DNA from 2 places in the Kitasatospora sp. NPDC086791 genome. Region 1 is predicted to be linked to the other one. Evidence: riboswitches for the same ligand, from Rfam matches in the RefSeq annotation. Region 1 holds a riboswitch; the other holds the start of a gene.
The links. A riboswitch is a leader RNA that binds a small molecule or an ion and turns the genes downstream of it on or off. The one in region 1 is predicted to bind thiamine pyrophosphate.
Positions count from the first base shown of each region.

Region 1 (7,652 bases):
GCAGCGCCTCCTGGGCGGAGGTCCAGAAGTCCGTCCACCAGTCGGCGACCTTGGTCGGCGCGATGAACTGGTAGACCGCGAAGCCCAGCACCCACGGCAGCAGCATCGTCCAGCGGGACGGCGCGTCCTCGGAGAGGTCCCAGCCGCGGCGCCCGGCGCCGAGGAAGAAGTCCACCGCCAGCACCGCCAGCAGCGGAACGAACACCGAGCCGATCAGCCCGAGGAAGTTGGCGTAGGTGTCGGTGAACCTGTCGATCTGCAGCGCCAGCACCGTGGTCAGCGCGCCGATCCCGCCGCTGAGCACCCGGCGGTCCGCCCTCGGCAGCAGGTTCTGCACCGACATCGCGGTCGAGTACACGTTGGCGAAGGACTGGTCCGTCTCGCGCAGCACCAGCACCAGCAGGAACAGCCAGCCGGCCCAGACCCCGAGGAAGGAGTCGAAGATCTTGTCCGGGTCCCCGCCGGACTGCAGCAGCGCCATCAGGCCGAGCACGTAGCACCAGACCTGGGCGACCGTGTAGCCGGAGAAGCTGCCCCAGAACGCCGAGCGCGCGGTGCGCGAGTGCCGGGTGTAGTCGGCGGCCAGCGGGACGAAGGAGACCGACACCGCGATCATCGCGTCGGTCGCGCCGAGGAAGCCGTGCCAGTTGCCGGCGCCCGGGTCCGGCACCCCCTGGCGGCCCAACTGGACGGTGAAGTACACCATCGCGACGGCGACCGCCCCGGCCACGAAGCGGCGCAGCACCGCGATCGAGCCCAGCGGCCAGATGGTCAGCGCGGTGGTCAGCGCGCCCGCGAGCAGCACGAACAGCCAGCGGTAGCCGGTGGTGTGGGCGACGGTCTGGGCGCCCGCCGAGATCGTCAACAGCTCGAACACGCCCCAGCCGACGCACTGCACGATGTTCAGCACCGTCGGCAGGTACGACAGCCGGGTGCCGAACAGCCCGCGCAGGTTCGCCATCGCGGGGGCGCCGGTGCGGGCGCCGATCAGCGCGGCCACGCCGAGCATCGCGGTGCCGACCGCCGTGCCGACCGCGATCGCGGTCACCGCGGCGGCCAGCGAGAGCTCGCTGCCGGGGGCGCCGAGCACGGTGGCGGCGGTGGAGAAGCCGATCAGGCTGACGCCCAGGTTCATCCAGAGCGCGAAGTGGTCCCGGAAGCGCAGCGTGCGCGGCGGTTCGGTGTCCAGGACCAGCGGAGCCTCGACCCGCTCGGTCCGCTCGGGGCGGTCCAGGACGGTGGCGGCCGCGGCCGCCGGGCCGGGGGAATCCGCGGGGGCGGGGAAATCCTTGGACTCGGAGGCACCCGAAGAAGAGGATGGCGAAGCAGACGGCACGGCCGATACTCCCTACGCCGGCATTACCCGGACAGGTTCCGGCGGTCAGCGCCCCCTCGACCGTCCGCCGCGCTCGCGTGGCGTACGGTCGACATGCGCACTCTCAGCCTGGTCGGTCCAAGCTCCCGCGTGTCAGTTTGGAGCGACAGGCTAACCGGCGCGGGGGTGAACACCCAAGGCCGGGGCGTGCGCGGTCCGCATCGCGGGACGCCCGGCCGGGGGAGGGGAGCCCGCGGCCGTCGGCACCGGCTAAGGATTCTTATGACTTCTTCAGAGGGGTCCTTACGGCAATCGAATCGACAATGCGAAAAACTATGGTCCTTGGTTCTGCCAGCTATGGAGGTCGTCCGTGAGCACCGAGCGCGAGGTTGGGCCCACCGGGCCGCAGGGGGAGCAGCCCGCCGGCCAGGGGGCGGCCGCGCCCGTTCCCGACGGCCCCGCTCAGGGCGGGCACCAGCCGACCATGGCCTTCCGCCGGGTCCCCGAGCCGGAGACCGCCGGCGCCGAGGCCGTGCCGACCGCCGGGGCCGCTCAGGCGGACGCTCCGGCGGAGGGCGGGCACAGGCCCACCGTCGCCTTCACCAAGGTCCCCGCGCCGGAGGCCCCGGCCGCCGCTGACGCGCCCACTGCGCCTGCCGCGCCCGCTGCGCCCGTCGCCGCCGTCGCCGGAGAGCACGCCGTCGACCCGGCCACCGGGTACCTCGACGCGCCGCCGCCGGTCCTGCCGTCCGCCACCCAGGCCGCCGCGCCCGCGGCCCCGGCGCTGCCGCCGGCTGCCAACCCGTACGCCACCCCGACCCACGGCGTCCCCGCCGCCGGCGCGCACGACACGTACGACGCGTACGGCGCCGCCGCGTCCGCCCACGGTGCGCCGGGCACCCCCGGTGCCCCGGCCGCGCCCGGCCACCACCCGTTCGGCGCAGGCCAGCCGCTCGGCGGCTGGGGCCCGACCCACGACGCCGCCTCCGGCGGTGCGGGCTACCCCGGCGGCCCGAACGGCCCGCTCGGCTACCCGGCCGACTACCCCGGCGGCCCGAACGGCGGCGGCCCGGGCAAGAAGCGCGGCGGACTGGTCGCCCTGATCGCGGCCGTCGCCCTGGTCGCCGGCGTGGCCGGCGGCGCGCTCGGCGTGGCGGTGGCCGACCGCAACGACAGCAGCACCTCCGCGGACGACCACCGCAGCACCACCGTCCAGGCCAGTGACACCCAGAAGAGCGAGCCCGCCCCCGGCTCGATCGCCGCCATCGCGCAGAAGGCGCTGCCCAGCGTCGTCACCATCAAGGCGCAGGGCAACGGCGAGTCGGGCACCGGCACCGGTTTCGTCTTCGACACCGAGGGCCACATCCTCACCAACAACCACGTGGTCGCGCCGACCCTCAACGGCGGCAAACTGACCGTCAAGTTCGCCGACGGCACCTCCTACAACGCCTCCGTGCTGGGCCACGCCGAGGGCTACGACGTCGCCGTGGTCAAGATCGACAACCCGCCGAAGAGCAAGCTGGCCCCGCTCCCGCTGGCCGACTCCGACAAGGTCAACGTCGGCGACGCCACCGTCGCGATCGGTGCGCCGTACGGCCTGGAGTCCACCGTCACCAGCGGCATCATCAGCGCCAAGGACCGCCCGGTCGCCTCCGGCGACGAGACCGGTTCGCAGGCCTCGTACATGAACGCCCTGCAGACCGACGCCTCGATCAACCCCGGCAACTCCGGCGGCCCGCTGCTCGACTCCAGCGGCGCGGTGGTCGGCATCAACTCGGCGATCCAGTCCAACGCCTCCGCCAACGGCCGGGCCGGCAGCATCGGCCTGGGCTTCGCCATCCCGATCAACCAGGCCAAGTGGGTAGCGGACACCCTGATCAAGACCGGCAAGCCGGTCTACGCCAAGCTCGACGTGCTGCGCAACGACGACTACAAGGGCGACGGCGCGCAGATCCAGACCAAGGACATCCAGGGCCAGCCCGCCGTCACCCCCGGCGGCGCGGCCGACAAGGCCGGCCTCAAGCCGGGCGACGTCATCACCAAGCTCGGCGGCGTGCCGATCGAGAACGGCCCCGCCCTGGTCAGCCGGATCTGGACGCACAAGCCCGGCGAGACCGTCGACGTCGAGTACACCCGCAACGGCCAGACCCTCACCACCAAGGTGACCCTCGGCCAGCGCGACGGCGACCAGTGACCCCCGCCCGCTGACCCACGACGCCGCGAAACCGTGTGCACCGAACCCCGCCGGACCCGTTAGGCTGACCTCCGCCTGGAGAGCTGCCCGAGCGGCCTAAGGGAACAGTCTTGAAAACTGTCGTGGCGTGACCCGTCACCGTGGGTTCGAATCCCACGCTCTCCGCTGGTAGGAGAACCACCTGCTCAGGGCGGGTGCCGACATCGTTCGGCACCCGCCCTCGGCGTTGGTCGGGGTGATCCTCGGGCGCTCCGGTGGTCCGGTGGTCCGATGGCCGGTGGTCCGGTGGTGGGGCTTGACCCTGACACCGTGGGAGGCGGTGGGGTGGAGCCATCATGTTGAACATCGGAGACTTCGCCAGCCACGGCCGGGTGTCGGTGCGGATGCTGCGCCACTACGACGCGATCGGCCTGCTGCGGCCCGCCCGGGTGGACCCGGTCAGTGGCTACCGCTCGTACGAGGCGGCCCAACTCGCCCGGCTCAACCGGGTGATCGCGCTCAAGGAGCTCGGCTTCACGCTGCAGCAGGTGCGCGCCGTCCTGGACGACGAGGTGGACGCGGCCGAACTGCGCGGGATGCTGCGGCTGCGGCGGGCCCAGCTCGCCGAGGCGATCGCGGCGGACGAGCTGCGGCTGGCCCGGGTGGAGGCGAGGCTCCGGACGATCGAGAGCGAGGGAGTCATGTCCGCGCACGATGTCGTGGTGAAGCCGGTGCCGTCCGTCCGGGTGGCCCAACTGGCCGGTGTGGCCACGAGTTACGAGCCCGAGGACATCACACCGGTGATCGGCGCGCTGTTCGCCGACCTGTGCGGGCGGCTGAACGTGGCCGGGGTCGAGGCCGCCGGCCCGTCCGTCGCCCGGTACGAGGACGCGCCGGAGGGCGACGGCTCGGTGCTGGTCCTGGTCGCCGTCCCGGTCGGGCCGTCGGTGCGGCCGGGCGCGCACGACTTCGAGGTGCTCGACCTGCCGCCGATCGGGGAGGCGGCGACGATCGTGCACCGCGGCTCGATGGACGGGGTGCTGGGCACCGTCCAGGAACTGGCCCGCTTCATCGAGGAGAACGGGTACCGCTCGGACGGCTACGCCCGGGAGCTGTACCTGGAGTGCCCGGAGGACCCGGCCCGCTGGGTCACCGAGCTCCAGGAACCGGTGGTCCGCCGGTAGCCCGCCGGTAGCCCGCCGGCCCGGCGCTTGCCCTCGACCGGGTCGAGGGCCCTAGCGTCGCCCGGCATGACCACCGTAACCCGCACCAGCACCGCCGCGGCCACCGGCACCGCCCCCGCCGCGCGGGCACCGCTGCCCGGGCCGTACCTGCTCTGGCTGGCCGGCACCCAGGCCGGGCTGCTGGGCGACGCCGTGCTGTACTTCGCCCTCGGCTGGGCCGCCTCCGCGCACGGCGGCGGGGCGGCCGGCCTCGTCCTGACGGCGGTCACCGTGCCGCGGACGGTGCTGGTCCTGCTGGGCGGCGCGGTCGCGGACCGGTTCGGCGCCCGCCGGGTGATGCTCGTCGGGGACACGGTCATGCTGGTCGCGACCGCCGCCCTGGCCCTCGTGGCGGGCAGCCGGGGCACGTCGCTGTGGCTGCTGGTCGCGGCGGCGGCCGTGATCGGGACGGTCGACGCCTTCCACCTCCCGGCGAGCGGGTCGATGCCCGGCCGGCTGGTGCCCGCCGACCGGCTGCCCCGGGCGCTCGCGCTGCGGCAGGCCGGCGGGCAGAGCGCCGTCCTGCTCGGGGCGCCGCTGGGCGGTCTGCTGGTCGCCGTCGGCGGGCTGTCCGGTGCGGCGGCGGCGGACGCGGCGAGCTTCGGGACCGTCCTGCTGGTCCTGCTGCGGGTCCGGCCCCTGGAGGAGAAGCCGTACGCCGCGCCGACCGGTCTGCTGCGACAGGCGGCCTCCGGTGTCCGGCTCGCGCTCGGCGACCCGCTGCTGCGGTCCGCGCTGCTGCTCACCGGCGCGGCCGCCGGGGCGCTGCTGCCAGTGGTGTCCCTGCTCGGCCCGCTGCTCGCCCGGGCGCACGACTGGACGGCCGCCACGGCGGGACTGGTGACCGGTGGACAGGCGGCCGGGGTGCTCGCGGTGGCCGGCCTGGTCGCCTGGCGGGGCGCGCTGCCCCGGGCGGGGGTCGGGGCGGCGGCCGGGCTCGGGACGGCGTCGGCGGGGATCGCGCTGCTGGCGCTCGCCGCGGGGCCGATGGCCGCGGTGATCGGCAGTACGGTCACGGGCATCGGCTCGGGGCTGTTCGCCTGCCACCTCGGACCGCTGGTGCTGACGGGCGCGCCGTCGTCCCACCTCTCGCGGGTGCAGGCGCTGTTGACGCTCGTGCAGAGCGTGGCCCTGGTCCTCTCGAACGCCCTGCTGGGCCTGCTCGCGGACACGACGGGTGCGGCTCTGCCGACCCTGCTCTGCGCCCTCGCCACCGCCACCGCCGCGCTCACCGCCCTGGCCACCCCCACCCTCCGCCGCGCCTGACTCCCGCCGGTCCGTCGGCCCGGGTGGTCTGTCTCCCCATCCCGCCCAAGGCCCACTTGCCCCACTACCGGCACGCGGGCAGAGTGCGGAGGTGGAGCTGGTCGGGCGGCGAGCGGAGGCGGCGATGGGTGATCTGACGGACCGACTGGCGCAGGGCCTCCCGGCCGGGGCCGTGGTGGTGGACCCCGAGGTGACCGCCACCTACAGCCGCGACATGGCGGGGTTCTGCGCGGCCGGGGTGCCCGCCGTGGTGGTGTTCCCGGAGACGGTCGAGCAGGTGCAGCACGTGATGCGCACCGCGACCGAGCTGCGCGTGCCGGTGGTGCCGCAGGGCGCGCGGACCGGGCTGTCGGGTGCGGCGAACGCGGTGGACGGCTGCGTCGTGCTGTCGCTGGTGAAGCTGGACCGGATCCTGGAGATCGACCCGGTGAACCGGATCGCGGTCGTCGAGCCCGGTGTGGTGAACGCCGAACTCTCGCGCGCCGCCGAGGAGTCGGGGCTGTCGTACCCGCCGGACCCGTCCAGCTGGGAGTCCTGCACGATCGGCGGCAACATCGGCACCGGCGCGGGCGGGCTCTGCTGCGTGAAGTACGGCGTCACCAGTGAGTACGTGCTCGGCCTGGACGTGGTGCTGGCGGACGGCCGGCTGCTGTCCACCGGCCGCCGGACGGCCAAGGGCGTGGCCGGGTACGACCTGACCCGGCTGTTCGTCGGGTCGGAGGGGACGCTCGGCGTGGTGGTCCGGGCCGTCCTGGCGCTGCGGCCCGCGCCGTCCCCGCAGCTGGCGCTGGCGGCGGAGTTCCCGAGCGCGGACACGGCCGGTGCGGCGGTCTGCGAGGTGATGGCGAGGGGTCTGACGCCGTCGCTGATGGAGCTGATGGACGCGGTCTCCGTGCGGGCCGTCAACGAGCTGGGGCGGATGGGGTTGCCGGAGTCGACCCGGGCGCTGCTGCTGGTGGCCTTCGACGGGCCGGACCGGGTGGCCGAGCTGGCCCGGGTCGCGGAGCTGTGCCGGGCGGCCGGGGCGACCGAGGTGGTGCCGGCCGAGGACCAGGCCGAGTCCGATCTGCTGCTGGCCGCCCGGCGGCTGGCGCTGCCCGCGCTGGACCGCCTGGGCACCACGATGATCGACGACGTGGCGGTGCCGCGCTCCCGGCTGGCCGAGATGCTGAACGGCGTCGCGGCGATCGCCGAGCGGCACGGGTTGACCATCGGGGTGGTCAGCCACGCCGGGGACGGCAACACTCACCCGATCGTGATCTTCGATGCCGCGGACGGGGACCAGGCCGCGCGGGCCCAGCGCTCCTTCGACGAGATCATGGCGCTCGGGCTGGAGCTGGGCGGCACGATCACCGGGGAGCACGGGGTGGGGCTGCTCAAGCGGGACTGGCTGGCCCGCGAGCTGGGCCCGGTCGCGCTGGACCTGCAGCGGCAGGTGAAGGCGGTCTTCGACCCGCTGGGGATCCTGAACCCGGGCAAGATGGTCTGACGTTCTCCGGCGCGATCCGACGGCGCCTTTCCGCACCCGGCACCGCGTACCCCACACCTCGTACGCCCGCCGTTTCGGTGTGACTTTCCGATGGTCTGTGAATGGCCGGAAAAGTCGATACGGAAGGGTGATCGGACTTTTCGGGGGCGTGTTCGCGATCCGCCTGCGCCGGGGTGGTGCGCTCGG
Region 1 covers NZ_JBFBOC010000018.1:61,987-69,638, reverse strand. Annotated here, with positions in the region: gene AB0Q99_RS22865 (cytosine permease) at 1-1,336, opposite strand, end outside; TPP riboswitch at 1,329-1,475, opposite strand; gene AB0Q99_RS22860 (trypsin-like peptidase domain-containing protein) at 1,686-3,509, shown strand; tRNA gene AB0Q99_RS22855 (tRNA-Ser) at 3,587-3,674, shown strand; gene AB0Q99_RS22850 (MerR family transcriptional regulator) at 3,845-4,672, shown strand; gene AB0Q99_RS22845 (MFS transporter) at 4,739-5,977, shown strand; gene AB0Q99_RS22840 (FAD-linked oxidase C-terminal domain-containing protein) at 6,102-7,466, shown strand.

Region 2 (7,652 bases), on a different contig from region 1:
CGTCGGCGGGCCGCGGCAGCGGCTGGATCACCGAGGTCGGCTCGCTGGTCGGGTAGCGCGGGCCGGGCCGGGTGGAGGCCGGCGGCTCGGCGTCCAGCTCGGCCGGGGTGAGGGTGCGGCGGACCCGCTGGACCGCGGCGAGCAGTTCGACCGCGTCGTACGGGCGGGCGTCGGCGGCCCGGGCGCAGGCGCCGGCCACGAGGGCGTCCAACTCGGGGCCGACCGCGGGGGCGATCAGGGACGGGGCGGGGACGTCCTCGTGCAGGTGCTTGTACATGACCTGGACGGGATTGTCGCCGGTGTGCGGGCGGCGGCCGGTGAGCATCTCGTACAGCAGGATGCCGGCCGCGTAGACGTCGACCCGCTGGTCGGTGGGGGCGTCCGGGAGGATCTGCTCGGGGGCGAGGTAGGAGACGGTGCCCAGGACCGTGCCGCCGGTGGCGGTGCTGGTCGAGGTGGGCGCACCGTCGGCGGTGCCGAGCACCCGGACCAGGCCGAAGTCGGCGACCTTGACCAGGCCGCCCTCGGTGATCAGCACGTTCTCCGGCTTGACGTCGCGGTGGACCAGCCCGGCCCGGTGGGCGGCGCCGAGGGCGGCGAGCACCGGCTCCAGGACGTCCAGGGCGGCCCGGACGGAGAGCGCGCCGCGGTCGCGCAGCAGGTCGCGCAGGGTACGGCCGGGGACGTACTCCATGGCGAGGAAGACGTGCCCGCCGTCCGCGCCCTGGTCGAAGACGTTGACCACATTGGGGTGGGTGAGCTTGGCGACCGCCTTGGCCTCGCGGATGAAGCGGGAGGTGAAGCCCTCGTCCCCGGCCAGCGCGGGGTGCATCACCTTGAGGGCGACCACCCGGTCCAGCCGGGTGTCGGTGCCCTGGTAGACGGTGGACATCCCGCCGGTGGCGATGCGCTGCCCGACCCGGTACCGGTTGTCGAGCAGGGTGCCGATCAGGGGGTCGTGCAGTGCCATGTCCACTCGGGCGATTCTAGTGCCGGGCCCGTCGGCCGGACCCGGAGGACACCGCCCCCGGGCCCGGCTGTGCCCGGCTTGTGACACGCCGGGGGCCCGGCGCTAGAACGCGGGCCGCTCCCGGGTGTCCAGGTCGGCCCGGCCGGCCATCGCGGAGGAGGCCTCGGCGTGGAAGCGGCGCGGGATGCGGCCGGCCCGGTGGGCGAGTCGGCCCGCCTCGGCGGCGTGCCGCATCGCCTCGGCCATCAGCACCGGCTCCTGAGCCCGGGTCACCGCGGAGGCCAGCATCACGGCGGAGCAGCCGAGTTCCATTGCCAGCGCGACGTCGGAGGCGGTGCCGGCGCCCGCGTCCAGGATCACCGGGACGCCCGCGCTCTCCACGATCAGCTGGAAGTTGTGCGGGTTGCGGATGCCGAGGCCGGAGCCGATCGGCGAGCCGAGCGGCATGATCGCGGCGCAGCCGACGCCCTCCAACTTGCGGGCCAGCACCGGGTCGTCGTTGGTGTACGGCAGCACCGTGAAGCCGTCGTCGACCAGGGTCTCGGCGGCGTCCAGCAGCTCGATCGGGTCCGGCAGGAGGGTCCGCTCGTCGGCGATCACCTCCAGCTTCACCCAGTCGGTGCCGAGCGCCTCGCGGGCCAGCCGGGCGGTCAGCACGGCCTCGCCGGCGGTGAAGCAGCCGGCCGTGTTGGGCAGGACGCGGATGCCGTTGCGGGTCAGCACGTCCAGGACGGAGCCCTGGGTGCCGGCGTCGACCCGGCGCATCGCGACGGTGGTCAGCTCGGTGCCGGAGGCGAGCAGCGCGCGCTCCAGGACCTCCAGGCTCGGCGCGCCGCCGGTGCCCATGATCAGTCGGGAGGAGAAGGTCGTCCCGGCGATGGTCAGCAGGTCGTCGGCCATCTCAGCCTCCCTGGACGGCGGTGAGGATCTCGATCCGGTCGCCCGCGCCGAGCGGCGTCCCGGACCACGAACTGCGCGGGACCACGGCCTCGTTGAGGGCGGCGGCGACGCCGGTGTTGGCCCGGCTCACGGTGGCGACCAGCTCGGCGAGGGTGGTCGTGGGGGCCACCGCGCGGGGTTCGCCGTTGACGGTCAGCGCGATCTCGGCCGGCGTGGCTTCGGCCCGGGAGGCTTCGGCCCGCGGGGCTCCGGTCGGCGTGGTCTCGGTCGGTGTGGTCTCGGTCATGCCAGGGCCTTCGTGGTGGAGCGGTCGGGGGAGAACCGGGTCGGGGTGAACGGCTGCGCCAGCGCCGGGAGTTCGCCGGTCGCCAGGTACTCGGCGAGCAGGTCGGCGGTCACCGGGGCGAGCAGCACGCCGTTGCGGTGGTGGCCGGTGGCGGCGACCAGCCCGGGCAGTGCGGTCGGGCCGAGCAGCGGCGCGTTGTCGGGCGAGCCGGGGCGCAGGCCCGCGGAGGTCTCCACCAGCGGGAGTTCGGTGATGCCCGGGACCAATTCGTGGGCGTCGCGCAGGAGTTCGTACACCCCACCGGCGGTGACGGTGGTGTCGTAGCCCTGTTCCTCGGTGGTCGCGCCGATCACCAGCTCGCCGTTCGCCCGGGGCACCAGGTAGAGGTGCCCGCCGCGCACCACGGCGCGGACGTTGCGGGAGAGGAACGGCCGGTAGGCGGCGGGGATGTGAAGGCGCAGCACCTGCCCCTTCACCGGGCGGATCGCGGGCAGCACGCCCTCGGGCAGGCCGGCCAGCCGGTGGCTGTGCGGGCCGGCGGCGAGCACGACCCGGTCGGCGGTCACGCCCTCCCCGGTGCCCAGCCGGGCGCCGACCGCGCGGCCGCCCTCGACCAGCAGCTCCACCGCCTCGGCGCGCCGGACGACGACGCCCGCGCGCTCCCCGGCCGAGCACAGCGCGGTCAGCATCCGCCGGCCGTCCACCTGGTGGTCGTCCGCGACGTGCAGGCCGCCGCGCACACCGGGGGCGAGCATCGGCTCCAGCTTGCGGGCCTCCCGGCCGGTCAGCCAGGTCGAGTCCAGGCCCAGCCGCTGGTGGAAGGCGTGCAGTTCGCGCAGTTCCTCGCGGTCGTCGGAGTCCAGCGCGACGGCGATCGTGCCGCAGGCGCGGTAGCCGGTGTCCTGGCCGCCGCTCGCCTCGGTGAGCTCGGCGGCGAAGTCCGCGTAGCGTTCGTTGGAGGCCAGACCGAGGCGCAGCAACGGCTCCTCGCCGTACTGGAGCTCGGTGACCGGGGCGAGCATCCCGGCCGCGACCGTGGCCGCCCCGCCGCCCGGTGAGGGGTCGACCACGACGGTCCGCAAGCCGCGCTGCGTCGCCCGCCAGGCGACGGCGAGGCCGATGATGCCCCCGCCGATCACCAGGACGTCGGCGTGGGCGCCCGATGGCACGCGTGTCAAAGCTGCTCCTCTCCCTTCGCCGGTATGACCCGGATCAGGTTCGGACGGTCGCGGGCCGTGTCAGCCCGCCTCTCAGCCCGGTTCGCCGGGCTCCCGCGATGGTGCCCCCACCATAACGCCGGGGCCCGGCCCGGCCGAAGGGGCCGCCCGGCCCCGGGCCCCGGCCGGGGAGGGGCGGACGGCCCGGGAACGGCCGGGCGGCGCTGAGTACAGTGACGGGCGTGGCAGAGCTGAGCGGAACGGATCGGGTGGTCGTCGTCGGGGCCGGGCTGGCCGGGGCGCAATGCGCCCTCAAGCTGCGGCAGGGCGGCCGGCAGGGGCGGATCACCCTGGTCGGCGAGGAGCCGCACGTGCCGTACGACCGGCCGCCGCTCTCCAAGGACGTGCTGCTCGGCAAGAGCGACAGCACCACCCTGGACATCGACTTCGCGGACCTCGACATCGAGCTGCTCACCGGCCGCCGGGCCACCGGCCTGACCCCCGGCGTCCTGCACACCGACGGCGGCGACCTCCCCTACGGCACGCTGGTGATCGCCACCGGCGCCGTCCCGCGCGTCCTGCCCGGCGCCGAGCGGGCGCACCTGCTGCACACCCTGGACGACGCCCTGGCGCTGCGCGCGCTGCTGCGCCCCGGCCTGCGGCTGGTGCTGGTCGGGGCGGGCTGGATCGGCGCCGAGGTGTCCACCGCGGCCCGCGCGGCGGGCTGCGAGGTGACCGTGGTCGAGGCGGGCCCGGCGCCGCTGCCCGGCGCGCTGCCGACCGCGATCGGCTCGGCGATGGCCGCCTGGTACGCCGAGGCCGGCGTCGACCTGCGCTGCGGGGTCGGGGTGGCCGCCGTCGAGCCCGGCGCGGTGCTGCTGGCCGACGGCTCGCACCTGCCCGCCGACGAGGTGGTGGTCGGGGTCGGGGCCCGGCCCGCGACCGGCTGGCTGGCCGGCTCCGGGATCGAGCTGGACGGTGCCGGCGCCGTCGTGGTGGACGCGCGGCTGCGCACCTCGCTGCCCGGCGTCCTCGCGGCCGGCGACTGCGTCAGCTACCCCTCGGCCCGGGCCGGCGCCCGGCTGGCCGTCCAGCACTGGGACCACGCGCTGCGGTCCGGCGAGGCGGCGGCCGCCGCCGTCCTCGGCGCGGACGAGCCGCCGTACGACCCGGTGCCGTACTTCTGGTCGGAGCAGTTCGGGCGGATGGTCCAGTACGCCGGCCGGCACGCCGAGGGCGACGAGGTGCTCTGGCGCGGCGGCCCGCGGGACGCCTCGTGGACGGTGCTCTGGCTGCGCGACGGGGTGCCGAGCGCGCTGCTGACCGTGGACCGGCCGCGCGACCTCACCCAGGGACGGAAGCTGATCGAGCACGGCACGGCGCTGGACCCGGCCCGCGCGGCGGACCCGGCGGTGCCGCTGAAGTCGGCGGTCGCGGGGTAGCGGCTGGTGCGCGACGGGCCGCGGAGGTGGCAGTCTGGTGGCGTGAGTGAGATCGAAAGCAAGATTGAAGCCCTGGTCCCCGAGTGGATGTACCTCCCCGACATCTCGGAGCAGTGGGGGGTGCGGGTCACCGAGGTGCGTGACCTGGTCCGCAACGGCGAGCTGATCGCCGTCCGCCGGGGCCCGAACAAGTCGCTGCAGGTCCCTGCGGCGTTCATCGACGGCACCGGGCTGGTCAAGCACCTCTCCGGCACCCTGACCGTGCTGCGCGACTGCGGGTACAACGACGTGGAGATCCTGGAGTGGCTCTTCACCGAGGACCCGTCGCTGCCCGGCAGCCCGATCCAGGCACTGCGGGAGAACCGCGGCACCGAGGTCAAGCGGCGTGCCCAGGCGATGCTGATCTGATGGCGGCGGACCCGCTGCGCGCCCGCCTCGCGGACGCCCGCCTCTACCTGTGCACCGACGCCCGTCGCGAACAGGGCGACCTCGCCGAGTTCCTCGACGCGGCGCTGGCGGGTGGGGTGGACATCGTCCAGCTGCGCGACAAGGGACTGGAGGCCAAGCAGGAGCTGGCGGCCCTGGAGGTCTTCGCCGACGCCTGCCGCCGGCACGGCAAGCTGCTGGCCGTCAACGACCGCGCCGACGTCGCGCACGCGGCCCGGCCGGACGTGCTGCACCTCGGCCAGGACGACCTGCCGGTGCCGGCCGCCCGGGCGATCCTCGGCGAGGACGTCCTGATCGGCCGGTCCTGCCACGCCGAGTCCGAGGTGGACGCGGCGGCCGTCGAGCCCGGAGTGGACTACTTCTGCACCGGACCGGTCTGGCCGACCCCGACCAAGCCGGGCCGCCCGGCGCCGGGCCTCGGCCTGGTCTCGTACGCGGCGGAGCGGGCCGGGGACCGGCCGTGGTTCGCCATCGGCGGGATCGACCTCGGCAACCTGGACGAGGTGCTGGCCGCCGGGGCCCGCCGGATCGTCGTGGTCCGGGCCGTCACGGCCGCGGCCGACCCGGGGGCGGCGGCCGCCGAGCTGTCCCGCCGGGTGCGTTCCAGCTGATCCCGGGGCCTGGTTCCGGGAGCCGCTGATCCAGCGCCCTGGTTCCCGGGGCCGCCGTCGTCCGTCAGTGCTCAGTACTTGCGGACGGTGGCGGCCTCGGCCAGCGCCAGCAGCACCCCGCGGGCCCGCTCGTCCACCAGCGGCGCTGCCGCCAGCGCGCCCAGCGACTGCCGCATCAGCTCCTCGATCCGGTGCTCCACCAGCTCGGGCGCACCGCTGCGGGCGACCAGCTCGCGCAGCCCGGCGACCTCCTCGGGCGCCAGGTCCGGTGCGCCGAGCCGCTCGTCCAGGTGCCGGGCGTCGGCGGCGGGCAGGCCGCGCATCGCGTGCGCGACCAGCAGGGTGCGCTTGCCCTCGCGCAGGTCGTCGCCGGCCGGCTTGCCGGTGACGGCCGGATCCCCGAAGACGCCGAGCAGGTCGTCCCGCAGCTGGAAGGCCTCGCCCAGCGGCAGTCCGAACGCCCCGAGGGCCTCGACCAGCTCCGGCCCGGCCCCGGCCAGCAGGGCGCCGACCTGCAGGGGTCGCTCGATCGTGTACTTCGCGGACTTGTAGTGCAGCACGGTCCGCGCCCGGTCCAGCGCGCCCTCGTCCGTCGAGTCGCCGGCCACCGGCTCCAGCACGTCCAGGTACTGGCCGAGCATGACCTCGGTGCGCATCAGGTCGAACACCGGCTTGGCGGCCAGGACGGCGGCCGGCTCGAGGCCCGAGCGCAGGAACAGCTCGTCGCACCAGATCAGCAGCAGGTCGCCGAGCAGCACGGCGGCCGAGGCGCCGTACTGCTCGCGGTCGCCGCGCCAGCCGTTGTCGCGGTGCAGCGCCTCGAAGCGGCGGTGGACCGAGGGCAGACCGCGGCGGGTGTCGCTGCGGTCCATCAGGTCGTCGTGCACCAGGGCGCTCGCCTGGAGCAGTTCCAGGGCGGCGGCCGCGTTGGCGATCCCCTCGCCGCCGACCGGGCCGCCGGCGGCGCGCCAGCCCCAGTAGCAGAAGGCCGGACGCAGCCGCTTTCCGCCGTCCAGCAGGAAGTCGCGCAGCGCGTCGGCGGCGGGGACCAACTGGGGCGAGATCGTGCCGAGCAGCGCGGACTGGCCGTCCATGAACGCGGCGAGCGCGGCGTTGACGCGTATGCGGACGTCCTCCACGTCAATGGGGTTGGCCGGCCGGGTGCTGGACGAGATCACGATGGGGCTCCGCTGGTTCTCTGGGGTGCAGCAAGCGTAGCGGGGCGGCTGGGAACGGGCGTGCGAGCGGCCCCTCGGGGGTGGCCCGCGGGCGCCGCGGAGTCGCCGGGGGAGTCGTCCGGGCGTTGTGGGGAGTCGCGCGGGGCCAAGCGGAATGCCGTCCACCGCTTGTCTCAATCTGTGGAACCGGGTTGTCCAGCCTCCGCGAAGGCCCGATAGCCTGCAAACATGGCACTGGGCATCGCTTCCACGAGAACGGATCGCGCACTCACGGTGCGCGAGCTCCTGGCGGCCGGCAAGCGTTCCTTCTCCTTCGAGTTCATGCCGCCGCGCACCGAAGTCGGCGAGCAGAAGCTCTGGGACGCCATCCGTCGGCTGGAGCCGCTCGACCCGAACTTCGTCTGCATGACGTACGGCGCCGGCGGCTCCTCGCGCGAGCGCACGGTCAACATGGTCGGCCGGATCGCCACCGAGACCACGCTGACCCCGGTCGCCCACCTGACCGCCGTCGACCACTCGATCGCGGAGCTGCGCAACATCATCGGCCAGTACGCGGACCAGGGCGTGCGCAACGTCCTCGCCGTCCGGGGCGACCCGCCCGGCGACCCGATGGGCGAGTGGGTCAGCCACCCCGAGGGCGTCACCTACGCCTACGAGCTGG
Region 2 covers NZ_JBFBOC010000004.1:132,472-140,123, forward strand. Annotated here, with positions in the region: gene pknB (Stk1 family PASTA domain-containing Ser/Thr kinase) at 1-970, opposite strand, end outside; gene AB0Q99_RS09555 (thiazole synthase) at 1,073-1,870, opposite strand; gene thiS (sulfur carrier protein ThiS) at 1,872-2,156, opposite strand; gene thiO (glycine oxidase ThiO) at 2,153-3,334, opposite strand; TPP riboswitch at 3,329-3,441, opposite strand; gene AB0Q99_RS09570 (FAD-dependent oxidoreductase) at 3,547-4,755, shown strand; gene AB0Q99_RS09575 (Rv2175c family DNA-binding protein) at 4,798-5,163, shown strand; gene thiE (thiamine phosphate synthase) at 5,163-5,813, shown strand; gene AB0Q99_RS09585 (polyprenyl synthetase family protein) at 5,885-6,991, opposite strand; gene metF (methylenetetrahydrofolate reductase [NAD(P)H]) at 7,220-7,652, shown strand, end outside.
Region 2: it holds a riboswitch for thiamine pyrophosphate, as region 1 does, so the genes downstream of both, thiO (glycine oxidase ThiO) here and AB0Q99_RS22865 (cytosine permease) in region 1, are expected to answer to the same signal.